DNA from 3 places in the Escherichia sp. TC-EC600-tetX4 genome. Region 1 is predicted to be linked to each of the others. Evidence: riboswitches for the same ligand, from Rfam matches in the RefSeq annotation. Region 1 holds a riboswitch; each other region holds the start of a gene.

Region 1 (4,568 bases):
TGCCATCTGCTCGTCTGCAACAACAGTTCATCCGCCTGTGGCAATGCTGCGAGGGTAAATCGCAGGACACAACGCTCAACGAACTGGCAGCGTTATTGAGCTGCTCGCGTCGTCATATGCGCACCCTGCTCAACACCATGCAGGATCGCGGCTGGCTGACGTGGGAAGCGGAAGTCGGGCGCGGTAAACGCTCGCGTCTGACATTCCTCTATACCGGGCTGGCGCTTCAGCAACAGCGGGCGGAAGACCTGCTGGAGCAGGATCGTATCGATCAACTGGTGCAGTTGGTTGGCGACAAAGCGACTGTGCGGCAAATGCTGGTTTCTCATCTGGGCCGCAGCTTCCGCCAGGGGCGGCACATCCTGCGCGTGCTCTACTATCGTCCGTTGCGTAATCTGCTACCTGGCAGCGCATTGCGCCGTTCCGAAACCCATATCGCCCGGCAAATCTTCAGTTCGCTAACGCGCATAAATGAGGAAAATGGGGAACTGGAAGCAGACATCGCCCACCACTGGCAGCAAATTTCACCGCTTCACTGGCGTTTCTTTTTGCGTCCAGGAGTCCATTTTCACCATGGTCGTGAACTGGAAATGGACGATGTGATCGCCTCTTTAAAACGAATCAATACGCTGCCGCTCTATTCGCATATTGCTGACATTGTGTCGCCGACGCCCTGGACGCTGGATATCCATCTCACGCAACCGGACCGCTGGTTACCGTTACTGCTGGGGCAAGTTCCGGCGATGATCCTGCCGCGCGAATGGGAAACCCTCAGTAACTTTGCCAGCCATCCCATCGGCACCGGTCCGTATGCGGTGATTCGCAACAGCACCAATCAACTGAAAATTCAGGCATTCGATGACTTCTTCGGTTACCGGGCATTAATCGACGAAGTTAACGTCTGGGTTCTGCCGGAAATTGCCGACGAGCCAGCCGGAGGGCTGATGCTAAAAGGTCCACAGGGCGAGGAAAAAGAGATTGAAAGCCGCCTGGAGGAAGGTTGCTACTATTTACTGTTCGACAGCCGCACCCATCGCGGGGCGAATCAGCAAGTCAGGGACTGGGTAAGCTATGTGCTTTCTCCAACTAATCTGGTCTATTTCGCTGAGGAACAGTACCAGCAACTGTGGTTCCCGGCTTATGGACTGCTCCCCCGTTGGCACCATGCCCGCACCATAAAGAGCGAAAAACCGGCTGGCCTGGAAAGCCTCACCCTAACCTTTTATCAGGATCACAGTGAGCATCGGGTGATTGCCGGGATCATGCAGCAGATTCTGGCAAGTCACCAGGTCACGCTGAAAATCAAAGAGATCGACTACGATCAGTGGCATACAGGAGAGATCGAAAGTGATATCTGGCTAAACAGCGCCAACTTTACCCTGCCGCTGGACTTCTCTGTTTTCGCACATTTATGCGAAGTGCCACTGCTACAACATTGCATTCCCATTGACTGGCAAGCCGACGCTGCTCGCTGGCGCAATGGCGAGATGAATCTGGCGAACTGGTGCCAGCAACTGGTCGCCAGCAAAGCGATGGTGCCATTATTGCACCACTGGCTGATCATTCAGGGGCAACGCAGTATGCGCGGCCTGCGCATGAATACCCTCGGCTGGTTCGATTTTAAATCAGCGTGGTTTGCGCCACCGGATCCATGATTGCTGGTTGATAACAAAATCACTACACTAACGCCGTTCTCAACGGGGTGCCACGCGTACGCGTGCGCTGAGAAAATACCCGTCGAACCTGATCCGGATAACGCCGGCGAAGGGATTTGAGGCTCCTTCTCAAGTCCTTTGCCACTCTTTTTTGAGGTGCAAAGTGTTAAAAAAATGTCTGCCCCTGCTGTTGCTGTGCACAGCGCCCGTTTTCGCTAAACCCGTTCTGACTGTTTATACCTACGATTCCTTCGCCGCCGACTGGGGGCCTGGTCCGGTGGTTAAAAAAGCCTTTGAAGCCGACTGTAATTGCGAACTGAAACTGGTGGCGCTGGAAGATGGCGTTTCGCTTCTCAACCGTCTACGGATGGAAGGCAAAAACAGTAAAGCCGATGTGGTGCTGGGGCTGGATAACAACCTGTTAGACGCCGCCAGTAAAACCGGACTGTTTGCCAAAAGCGGTGTGGCAGCGGATGCCGTTAACGTTCCCGGCGGCTGGAATAATGACACTTTCGTACCGTTTGATTATGGCTACTTCGCCTTCGTTTATGACAAGAACAAACTGAAAAACCCGCCACAAAGCCTGAAAGAACTGGTTGAGAGCGATCAAAACTGGCGGGTGATTTATCAGGATCCGCGCACCAGTACACCGGGGCTGGGTCTGTTGCTATGGATGCAAAAAGTCTATGGCGATGACGCCCCACAAGCCTGGCAGAAACTGGCGAAGAAAACGGTCACGGTCACCAAAGGCTGGAGCGAAGCCTACGGCCTGTTTTTAAAAGGTGAAAGCGATCTGGTACTGAGTTACACCACCTCTCCGGCTTATCACATTCTCGAAGAGAAGAAAGATAACTACGCCGCCGCGAACTTCAGCGAAGGTCACTATCTGCAAGTGGAAGTCGCCGCCCGCACCGCTGCCAGCAAGCAGCCGGAGCTGGCGCAAAAATTCCTCCAGTTTATGGTTTCTCCGGCTTTCCAGAATGCGATCCCAACCGGCAACTGGATGTATCCGGTGGCAAACGTCACGCTGCCTGCCGGTTTTGAAAAATTGACCAAACCCGCAACCACGTTGGAGTTCACGCCAGCCGAAGTGGCGGCACAACGTCAGGCATGGATTAGCGAATGGCAACGCGCCGTCAGCCGTTAATTCCCGGCTGGTTAATTCCAGGTGTAAGCGCCACCACGCTGGTGGTAGCGGTTGCGCTGGCGGCGTTTCTCGCCCTGTGGTGGAACGCGCCGCAGGATGACTGGGTGGCAGTCTGGCAGGACAGCTATCTGTGGCATGTGGTGCGCTTCTCCTTCTGGCAGGCGTTTCTCTCGGCACTGCTCTCTGTCATACCCGCGATATTCCTCGCCCGCGCGCTCTATCGCAGGCGCTTTCCGGGTCGGCTGGCGCTGTTGCGTCTGTGTGCAATGACCTTGATCCTCCCGGTGTTGGTCGCTGTTTTCGGCATTCTTAGCGTCTATGGTCGCCAGGGCTGGCTGGCAACACTCTGCCAATCGCTCGGTCTGGAGTGGACCTTTTCGCCCTACGGCCTGCAAGGTATTTTGCTGGCCCATGTGTTTTTTAATCTGCCGATGGCGAGCCGCTTATTACTCCAGGCACTGGAAAACATCCCCGGCGAACAGCGTCAACTTGCCGCCCAGCTTGGGATGCGTAGCTGGCATTTTTTCCGCTTCGTCGAATGGCCGTGGTTACGGCGACAAATCCCGCCGGTTGCTGCGCTTATCTTTATGCTCTGTTTCGCCAGCTTCGCCACCGTGCTATCGCTGGGGGGCGGTCCGCAGGCGACCACTATCGAGCTGGCAATCTATCAGGCGCTGAGTTACGACTACGATCCTGCCCGCGCGGCAATGCTGGCGCTGCTCCAGATGGTGTGCTGCCTCGGGCTGGTGCTGTTGAGTCAGCGATTGAGTAAGGCCATTGCGCCCGGCACCACGCTGCTGCAAGGCTGGCGCGACCCGGACGATCGTCTGCATAGCCGCATTTGCGACACGGTGTTAATTGTGCTGGCGCTGCTGCTGTTGCTGCCACCGTTACTGGCGGTGATCGTCGATGGGGTAAATCGCCAGTTGCCGGAAGTGCTGGCACAACCGGTGCTGTGGCAGGCGCTGTGGACCTCGTTGCGTATTGCGCTGGCGGCAGGTGTATTGTGCGTAGTGCTGACCATGATGCTGCTATGGAGCAGTCGCGAACTGCGGGCGCGGCAGAAAATGCTGGCGGGTCAGGTGCTGGAGATGAGCGGCATGTTGATCCTCGCCATGCCGGGGATTGTGCTGGCTACCGGCTTCTTTTTACTGCTCAACAACACTATCGGCCTGCCACAATCTGCTGACGGCATTGTGATTTTCACCAATGCGTTAATGGCGATCCCTTATGCGCTGAAAGTGCTGGAAAACCCGATGCGCGATATCACCGCCCGCTACAGCATGTTATGTCAGTCGCTGGGGATTGAAGGCTGGTCACGCTTAAAAGTGGTGGAGCTGCGCGCCCTGAAACGTCCACTGGCGCAGGCGCTGGCCTTTGCATGCGTGCTGTCGATTGGTGATTTTGGCGTGGTGGCGTTGTTCGGTAACGATGATTTCCGCACCCTGCCGTTTTATCTCTACCAGCAAATTGGCTCCTATCGCAGCCAGGACGGTGCGGTCACCGCGTTAATTCTGCTGCTGCTCTGTTTTCTGCTGTTTACCGTGATTGAAAAACTACCGGGGCGAAATGTTAAAACTGACTGATATCACCTGGCTTTACCACCATTTGCCGATGCGTTTTAGCTTAACGGTGGAACGCGGCGAGCAGGTGGCGATCCTCGGGCCAAGCGGCGCGGGTAAAAGTACCCTGCTGAATTTGATCGCCGGTTTTCTGACGCCAGCCAGCGGTTCGCTGACTATCGATGGCGTAGATCACACAACTAT
Region 2 (4,568 bases), 2.1 Mb from region 1:
TGCGCCGGAACCCACGATTCCTCAATCGATACCGCTTCTTCATCGACATAGCGAATACGCTTAAGCAAAAAGACATCACTTCCTGCTTCGACCGCCAGCTGCTGCGCGACTTCTTCGGGACATTTCACGACACGCTTGTTAACCCATAGCGTATCGGGCTTTTTCCCGCGCAATACCACCTGCTGAGAAAAACCTCGCGCTTCTTTCAACGAGTATTCGAAGATGTTGTTGATCTGCGTGCCGTAACCGCGCGAACGCGTCACCACACCCTCTTCTTCCAGCGCCTGCATCGCCTTGCGCACCGTAATGCGCGAAACGCCGGTTAACTGACTTAAATCACGCTCACCGGGCAAAATATTGCCATGCTCCAGCACCCCGCTGCGCACGGCATTTTTTACCGTTTCGGCAAACTTAATATAAAGCGGCGTGTTATCCGCCGCTAAAATACGCTCGTTCAGTTGGGCAATCAGCTGGGTATGCGCTTGTTCCATTTGTCTTTTTCCTGCCGGGGAGTCTGGTGGGAGTATATCACTGCTTCTTATTTAAGGCGTTTCTTTAATCCCATCAACGAATGCCTGCAACTCCTCCACCGTGCCATTAAATACATTAAAATCCACCGGACCATTGATGCCATCTACCTGTCCACGGTCGGAATGCTGCCAGAAGCGCCAGGCCATTCCGTCATTGTCCGGACGACGTTGATAGTAGTGAGCCACCCACCACGGATATTCATTGAAATAGCCCGCCAGATTGGTGTGATAAAAAACGGCTCCTGAGTAAATAATCGGCTTTTTCCCCGTACTTTTTTCGACCATTTTTAGCCACTGACTTACCCGCTTGCGTAATTCTTTTGCCGATAATTTTCCCCGTTCTTCTACGTCCAGCACGGCAGGGAAATCGCCTTGTGAGAAATCCACCGTTTGCAGAAATAATCTCGCCTGAACTGAAGCGGATACCGACGGGGAGAAATAATGATACGCCCCACGCAGCAGGCCATTTTCGCGGCTTAGTTGCCAGTTACGCGAAAAATAGGGGTCCACCAGCTTTTCGCCTTCCGTCGCCTTAATAAAAGCAAACTGTAAGCGGATACCATTGTCGCGCATTTTTGCCACCCGCTGCCAGTCGATCCGCTCCTGCCAGCGCGAAACATCTATTCCGTGAATGGTGTAACTGGCAGGAATGCGAATAGCGAAAGATTTAACCGGGCGATAACCGTAGAAGTGGATGTAGTCTGTAATCTGAACTGCTGTCGAATAGAAAAAATTCACCGTCTGACGCGGATAAATTGCAACGATGGAAATTAGCCCAAGAGCGCATAATAGAGAGGTGAGTTTTTTTCGACTGGTAATTCTTAGCTGCATTGGTTTCATCCCTGAATGTCAGTGCCAAAGGCTGACAATAACCAAAGCAGCTATAGTACGGTGCTCACCACCAGGCGTGGAAGTGGTGAACCGGACCAATACCGTGACCAACTTCCAGCGTGTCGGCCTGGGCTAACGCCGATGAAAGCCAGCTTTTTGCCTCCTGTACGGTGTCAGCCCAGTTTGTATGGCGCGGGCGTAGTGCAGCCAACGCCGCAGAGAGTGTACAACCAGTGCCGTGGGTGTTTTTGGTCATAATGCGCGGTGCGGTAAACCGTTGTTCACCCTCGCGGGTAAACAGCCAGTCCGGGCTTTGCTCATCATCCAGATGACCACCTTTCATTAGCACTGCGCCACAGCCCATCGCCAACAGCGATCGCCCTTGTTCCAGCATTTCCTGTTCGGTGCGCGCGTGTGGCGCGTCGAGCAAGGCGGCAGCTTCGGGCAAGTTTGGCGTTATTAATGAAACCTGTGGCAATAATCGACTGCGCAGCGTAGCAACCGCCGAAGGTGAAAGCAGCGGGTCGCCGCTTTTTGCCAGCATAACGGTGTCGAGTACCACGTTTTGGATCTGATAACGTTGCAACCGTTCTGCCACCGCTTCAACAATATCGGTTTCCGCCAGCATACCGATTTTAGTGGTATCGATTCGCACATCGCTGAACACCGAATCGAGCTGGGCGGCGACAAAATCAGGCTCAATGCGATACACCGACTGTACGCCACGGGTATTTTGCGCCACCAGTGCAGTAATAACTGAGCAACCATAAGCGCCAAGTGCCGAGAAGGTTTTAAGATCGGCCTGAATCCCCGCACCACCACTCGGATCAGTACCGGCAATCGTCAGAGCGTTAATTCGTTTCATGCCTGCACCTCCTGCGTCAATTGCCAGAGCGCATCAAGGAAATGTGGAACAAAACTGCCTGGCCCCTCGCTTCTGGCGACTGCGCGTTCTCCGGCTTGTTTCATCCAGTGACAGGCAGATGCGACATTTTCCAGCGTATCGCCTGGTAACGCACAGCAGGCAGCGACAACCGCCGATAATGCACAGCCAGTTCCTACCACTTTGGTCATTAACGGATCACCACCGTGAATACCAATGATACGATGTCCATCGGTAACATAATCCATCTCGCCAGTGACCACGACGATTGCGCCAGTTTCCCGTGCCAGTGTTTGTGCAGCGGGTATCGCGTTAGCTGCGGCGTCAGTGGTATCCACTCCCCGTCCGCCATTAGCAATGCCAGCTAATGCCATGATTTCCGAAGCATTACCACGTATCGCTGCCGGTTTAAAAGATAAAAGTTCATGACAAAAATGGCGGCGATAATCGAGCGCACCCACCGCTACTGGATCAAGCGTCCAGGGTGTTTGAGAGCTTTTTGCTTGCTCAACGGCAGCACGCATCGCCTGAGCGCGTGGCTGCGTCAGTGTGCCAACGTTAATCAACAAGGCACTGGCGATAGCCGCAAACTGACTGGCCTCTTCGGTTTCGATAACCATCGCTGGCGATGCACCGAGCGCCAGCAAGGTATTGGCGGTAAAGGTTTGCACCACATCATTGGTCATGCAGTGCACAAGAGGGGAATGTTGGTGAAAAAGGTGTAACGCGTGCGCAGATTGCGCTGAACCCAGCAGGTCGACTTGCATAGTTTGCTCCTGCCATAACGTGAAGAAGCAATGACCTGGTGGTCCGTGACTTCCCTACGCTGGCATTATCCAGATCAGGTGATACGGGTATTTCTCAGCCTTCACGCAGAAGGGCACCCCGAGTCGTTTGGTTGCGATGATAAATCGCAGAGGAGGATGGTAATGTCCAGCGCACGCGTTGTAAACGAGGAAAAACGGCAGTTTTACAATCGCGTTAATAAATTATTTGATATATGAATCCAGCACCTTCAGAACGACATCCAGATCTTCTTCACGTTTTAGCTCATCCCCCTGGTGAACGATGTGTTCCGTCAGATGACCTTTAATCACTTCCCGCATCAGACCGTTTACCGCGCCACGGATAGCAGCAATCTGTTGTAAAACTGCAGCGCATTCGTGCGGCTCGTCGAGCATTTTCTTGAGCGCCACGACCTGGCCCTGAATCTTACTGGCACGCGCTTTCAGTTTCTGTTTATCACGGATTGTATGAGACATGGCAACACCTGGTTAACAAGAATATGAAAAATCATAGCACTATTAATCTACTGGGGGGTAGTATCAGGTACTGGGGGGGAGTAGAATCAGATTGCCGAATTAATACTAAGAATTATTATCATGACCGAATTTACAACTCTTCTTCAGCAAGGAAACGCCTGGTTCTTCATCCCCAGCGCCATCTTACTTGGTGCGCTTCATGGCCTGGAACCAGGGCACTCAAAAACGATGATGGCGGCGTTTATCATCGCCATCAAAGGCACCATTAAACAAGCGGTGATGCTCGGACTGGCAGCAACTATTTCGCATACCGCAGTGGTCTGGTTAATTGCCTTTGGCGGGATGGTGATCAGCAAGCGCTTTACTGCTCAATCAGCAGAACCGTGGCTCCAGCTGATTTCCGCAGTGATCATTATTAGCACCGCGTTCTGGATGTTCTGGCGTACCTGGCGCGGCGAACGCAACTGGCTGGAGAATATGCACGGGCATGATTATGAGCATCATCATCACGATCACGAACATCACCACGACCATGGACATCATCACCATCACGAACATGGCGAGTATCAGGATGCCCATGCACGAGCCCATGCCAATGACATTAAACGACGCTTTGATGGTAGAGAGGTCACCAACTGGCAAATTTTGTTATTTGGCTTAACCGGTGGCCTTATCCCCTGCCCGGCAGCAATTACCGTGCTGTTGATATGCATTCAGTTGAAAGCCCTGACACTGGGCGCAACACTGGTCGTCAGTTTCAGCATTGGCCTGGCGTTAACGCTTGTCACCGTAGGCGTTGGCGCAGCAATCAGCGTTCAGCAGGTCGCAAAACGCTGGAGCGGATTTAACACTCTCGCTAAACGCGCCCCCTATTTTTCCAGTCTGTTGATTGGCTTAGTCGGTGTGTATATGGGCGTACATGGCTTCATGGGCATAATGCGATAACTCAATCCTTTAGGCTTGCATGTTATCTTCAGCCCAGGATGATTCTTAAATCAGCTATTTCCGCTGACTCTCTGCTCGCTAAGGATGCTTTTAGGGCATCCTTTCATTTACACTTTT
Region 3 (4,568 bases), 510 kb from region 1:
CTGCAACGCGACTTTATTGCCCACACGGCGGCGCGCATCGGCGATGTCCGTTGTCCAGTCGAGGCCCAGCGCATCGCAACCGGTTTCTGCCATGGCTTCCAGCCACTGTCCGCCGCCTTTGGTAAACAGCGTGACCGGTACGCGGCGACCGTCGTTTTCACGCAGTAAACCATCAACAATTTTATGCATGTAATAGAGCGAGAACTGTTGATAATCGCGCCCGGTAAGCACGCCGCCCCAGGTGTCGAAAATCATCACTGCCTGAGCACCGGCTTTAATCTGCGCATTCAGATACAAAGTGACGCTTTTCGCCAGTTTATCGAGCAGAGCGTGCAGCGCCTGCGGATCGGCATACATCATTTTTTTGATCACGGTGAAGGCTTTGCTGCTGCCGCCTTCCACCATGTAGGTCGCCAGCGTCCACGGGCTGCCGGAAAAACCAATCAGCGGCACTTCGCCTTTCAGTTCGCGACGAATGGTACGCACCGCGTTCATCACGTAACCCAGTTCATCTTCCGGGTCCGGAATTGGCAGTTTATCGACGTCAGCTTTGCAGGTGACTGGCGAGGTAAAACGCGGACCTTCTCCGGCTTCAAAATAGAGCCCTAACCCCATCGCGTCCGGCACGGTGAGGATATCGGAAAAGAGGATCGCCGCATCCAGCGGGTAGCGACGCAGCGGTTGCAAAGTCACTTCGCACGCCAGCTCGGCGTTTTTGCACAGCGACATAAAATCGCCTGCCTGGGCGCGCGTGGCTTTATATTCCGGTAGATAGCGACCCGCCTGGCGCATCATCCATACTGGAGTGACATCAACGGGCTGGCGCAGCAGCGCCCGCAGATAACGATCGTTTTTAAGTTCGGTCATTTTGGCTGTTCCTTAGTGCGTCAGGCGGTCAGTGTATCATCACTCATACTCTGCCCGACACATCGCCACCGTATCTTCTATCAGACGGCGCGCTACGGTGCCGGGCGGCGGGAGTAACGGCAAATCGTCATAGCGATACCAGTTCGCCTCGAGCAATTCTTTCGGGTCGATCACGATGTCGCCGCTGTCATATTCCGCCATAAACGCGGTCATTAAAGACTGAGGAAACGGCCACGGCTGAGAAGTCACGTAACGCAAGTTTTTAACTTTAATTCCGCTCTCTTCCATCACTTCCCGCGCGACTGCCTGCTCGAGGGTTTCGCCCACTTCGACGAATCCGGCAAGTACTGTATGGACACCGTTACGATGGCGGGTATGCTGGGCGAGGAGGATCGAATCATCGCGACGGATGGCAACAATAATGCAGGGGGCGATTTGCGGGTAGTAACGCTCACGGCAATGGCTGCACAGCATCGCCCATTCGGTTTTGCTCGGATACATTTCATGCCCGCAGTAACCACAGTATTTATGCGATCGGTAAAACTCCGCCAGTTGTACGCCTCGTCCGGCCAGTTGAAACAGCCCAACATCGAGATCAATGACCTGACGTACCGACCCCATATCGTGACGCCGCTGCTGTTGTACTAACCAAACAGGTTCCCCCTGCCATTCGCCGATTTGTAGTGCGCGCTGACCCACAAGATCGAAATTTGCCGCTTCGCCATATGGCAATTCTCCCTTCGGCAACCATAATTTTTGTTCATGGCTGACGACCCACCAGCCGTGATCTAATTTTTCAATTATACGATCCATAGCTCTTGCACTACCTTTGCATCACTGGCATGTTTAACATGGTTTTTACATTTCTCACTGAGCAGTTTTTGAATACAAACTTGCGGAGTCAATCATGCTTAACCAGCTCGATAACCTGACGGAGCGCGTCAGAGGAAGTAACAAACTGGTTGATCGCTGGCTACATGTACGTAAGCATCTGCTCGTGGCTTACTACAATCTGGTTGGCATTAAGCCTGGCAAAGAATCGTACATGAGGCTAAACGAAAAAGCCCTTGATGATTTTTGTCAGAGCCTGGTCGATTACTTGTCTGCCGGACATTTCAGTATTTATGAGCGCATTCTTCATAAGCTGGAAGGCAACGGGCAACTCGCGCGCGCCGCGAAGATTTGGCCGCAACTCGAAGCCAATACTCAACAGATTATGGATTACTACGATTCCAGTCTGGAAACCGCCATCGATCATGATAATTACCTTGAGTTTCAACAGGTTTTATCTGACATCGGCGAGGCGCTGGAAGCGCGCTTTGTGCTGGAAGATAAGCTGATTCTGCTGGTGCTTGACGCCGCCCGCGTCAAACATCCTGCTTGAGTTCTGCGCTGTTAACGCGTAATTTACATTCAATGCCCCATTTGCGGGGCTAATTTCTTGTCGGAGTGCCTTAACTGGCTGAGACCGTTTATTCGGGATCCGCGGAACCTGATCAGGCTAATACCTGCGAAGGGAACAAGAGTTAATCTGCTATCGCATCGCCCCTGCGGCGATCGTCTCTTGCTTCATCCGTCGTCTGACAAGCCACGTCCTTAACTTTTTGGAATGAGCTATGTCTGCAACAAAACTGACCCGCCGCGAACAACGCGCCCGGGCCCAACATTTTATCGACACCCTGGAAGGCACCGCCTTTCCCAACTCAAAACGCATTTATATCACTGGCACACACCCCGGCGTGCGCGTGCCGATGCGTGAGATCCAGCTTAGCCCGACGCTAATTGGCGGTAGCAAAGAACAGCCGCAGTACGAAGAAAACGAAGCGATTCCGGTCTACGACACCTCCGGCCCGTATGGTGATCCGCAGATTGCCATTAACGTGCAGCAAGGGCTGGCAAAACTACGCCAGCCGTGGATCGATGCGCGCGGCGATACCGAAGAACTTACCGTGCGCAGTTCCGATTACACTAAAGCGCGGCTGGCAGATGATGGCCTCGACGAACTGCGTTTTAGCGGCGTACTAACACCAAAACGCGCCAAAGCAGGACGCCGTGTCACCCAACTGCACTACGCCCGCCAGGGCATCATCACGCCGGAAATGGAATTCATCGCCATCCGCGAGAATATGGGCCGCGAGCGCATCCGTAGCGAGGTTTTACGCCACCAGCATCCGGGAATGAGCTTTGGCGCACATCTGCCGGAAAATATCACTGCGGAATTTGTCCGTGATGAAGTTGCTGCCGGACGTGCGATTATCCCGGCCAACATTAATCATCCGGAATCGGAGCCGATGATTATTGGTCGCAATTTCCTGGTAAAAGTTAACGCCAATATCGGCAACTCGGCGGTCACCTCTTCCATCGAAGAAGAAGTGGAAAAGCTGGTATGGTCCACGCGCTGGGGAGCGGATACGGTGATGGATCTCTCCACCGGTCGCTATATTCACGAAACCCGCGAGTGGATTTTGCGTAACAGCCCGGTGCCGATCGGTACAGTGCCGATCTACCAGGCGCTGGAGAAGGTTAACGGGATCGCCGAAGATCTTACCTGGGAAGCGTTCCGCGACACGCTGCTGGAACAGGCCGAGCAAGGTGTGGATTACTTCACTATCCATGCGGGCGTACTGCTGCGCTATGTGCCGATGACCGCGAAACGCCTGACCGGTATCGTCTCTCGCGGCGGTTCGATTATGGCGAAATGGTGCCTCTCCCATCATCAGGAAAATTTCCTCTATCAACACTTCCGCGAAATTTGTGAAATCTGTGCCGCTTATGACGTTTCGCTGTCGCTGGGCGACGGTCTGCGCCCCGGTTCTATTCAGGACGCCAACGATGAAGCGCAGTTTGCCGAGCTGCATACGCTGGGCGAACTGACCAAAATTGCCTGGGAATATGACGTGCAGGTGATGATTGAAGGCCCAGGCCACGTGCCGATGCAGATGATCCGCCGCAATATGACCGAGGAGTTAGAGCACTGCCACGAAGCGCCGTTTTACACTCTGGGGCCGCTAACTACCGATATTGCGCCGGGCTATGACCACTTCACGTCGGGGATTGGTGCGGCGATGATTGGCTGGTTTGGCTGCGCGATGCTCTGTTACGTAACGCCAAAAGAGCATCTGGGTCTGCCCAATAAAGAAGATGTTAAGCAGGGGCTTATCACCTATAAGATTGCTGCCCACGCCGCTGACCTGGCGAAAGGGCATCCGGGCGCGCAAATTCGCGATAACGCCATGTCGAAAGCCCGCTTCGAATTTCGCTGGGAAGACCAGTTTAATCTGGCCCTCGACCCGTTTACCGCCCGCGCTTATCACGATGAAACCCTGCCGCAAGAGTCAGGTAAAGTCGCCCATTTTTGCTCCATGTGTGGGCCGAAATTCTGCTCGATGAAAATCAGCCAGGAAGTGCGTGATTACGCCGCCACGCAAACTATTGAAATGGGAATGGCGGATATGTCGGAGAACTTCCGTGCCAGAGGCGGAGAAATCTACCTGCGTAAGGAGGAAGCGTGATGTATCAGCCTGATTTTCCTCCTGTACCTTTTCGTTCAGGACTGTACCCGGTGGTGGACAGCGTACAGTGGATCGAACGTCTGTTGGATGCAGGCGTACGTACTCTCCAGCTACGCATCAAAGATCGGCGCGATGAAGAGGTGGAAGCCGATGTCGTGGCGGCAATTGCGCTGGGCCGCCGCTATAACG

Evidence for each region. Region 1 has a riboswitch for thiamine pyrophosphate ahead of thiB (thiamine ABC transporter substrate binding subunit). Riboswitches for the same ligand answer to the same signal wherever they lie in the genome.
Region 2: another riboswitch for thiamine pyrophosphate. It lies ahead of thiM (hydroxyethylthiazole kinase); the one in region 1 lies ahead of thiB (thiamine ABC transporter substrate binding subunit).
Region 3: another riboswitch for thiamine pyrophosphate. It lies ahead of thiC (phosphomethylpyrimidine synthase ThiC); the one in region 1 lies ahead of thiB (thiamine ABC transporter substrate binding subunit).

Annotation. Positions count from the first base shown of each region.
Region 1 is NZ_CP079924.1:3,775,343-3,779,910, forward strand. Features, by position in the region: gene sgrR (DNA-binding transcriptional regulator SgrR) at 1-1,655, shown strand, start outside; TPP riboswitch at 1,689-1,788, shown strand; gene thiB (thiamine ABC transporter substrate binding subunit) at 1,819-2,802, shown strand; gene thiP (thiamine/thiamine pyrophosphate ABC transporter permease ThiP) at 2,778-4,388, shown strand; gene thiQ (thiamine ABC transporter ATP-binding protein ThiQ) at 4,372-4,568, shown strand, end outside.
Region 2 is NZ_CP079924.1:1,693,064-1,697,631, reverse strand. Features, by position in the region: gene KXD89_RS08055 (GntR family transcriptional regulator) at 1-491, opposite strand, end outside; gene KXD89_RS08050 (glycoside hydrolase family 25 protein) at 543-1,361, opposite strand; gene thiD (bifunctional hydroxymethylpyrimidine kinase/phosphomethylpyrimidine kinase) at 1,426-2,226, opposite strand; gene thiM (hydroxyethylthiazole kinase) at 2,223-3,011, opposite strand; TPP riboswitch at 3,046-3,142, opposite strand; gene rcnR (Ni(II)/Co(II)-binding transcriptional repressor RcnR) at 3,234-3,506, opposite strand; gene rcnA (nickel/cobalt efflux protein RcnA) at 3,627-4,451, shown strand.
Region 3 is NZ_CP079924.1:4,284,000-4,288,567, forward strand. Features, by position in the region: gene hemE (uroporphyrinogen decarboxylase) at 1-867, opposite strand, end outside; gene nudC (NAD(+) diphosphatase) at 907-1,680, opposite strand; gene rsd (sigma D regulator) at 1,775-2,251, shown strand; TPP riboswitch at 2,303-2,403, shown strand; gene thiC (phosphomethylpyrimidine synthase ThiC) at 2,484-4,379, shown strand; gene thiE (thiamine phosphate synthase) at 4,379-4,568, shown strand, end outside.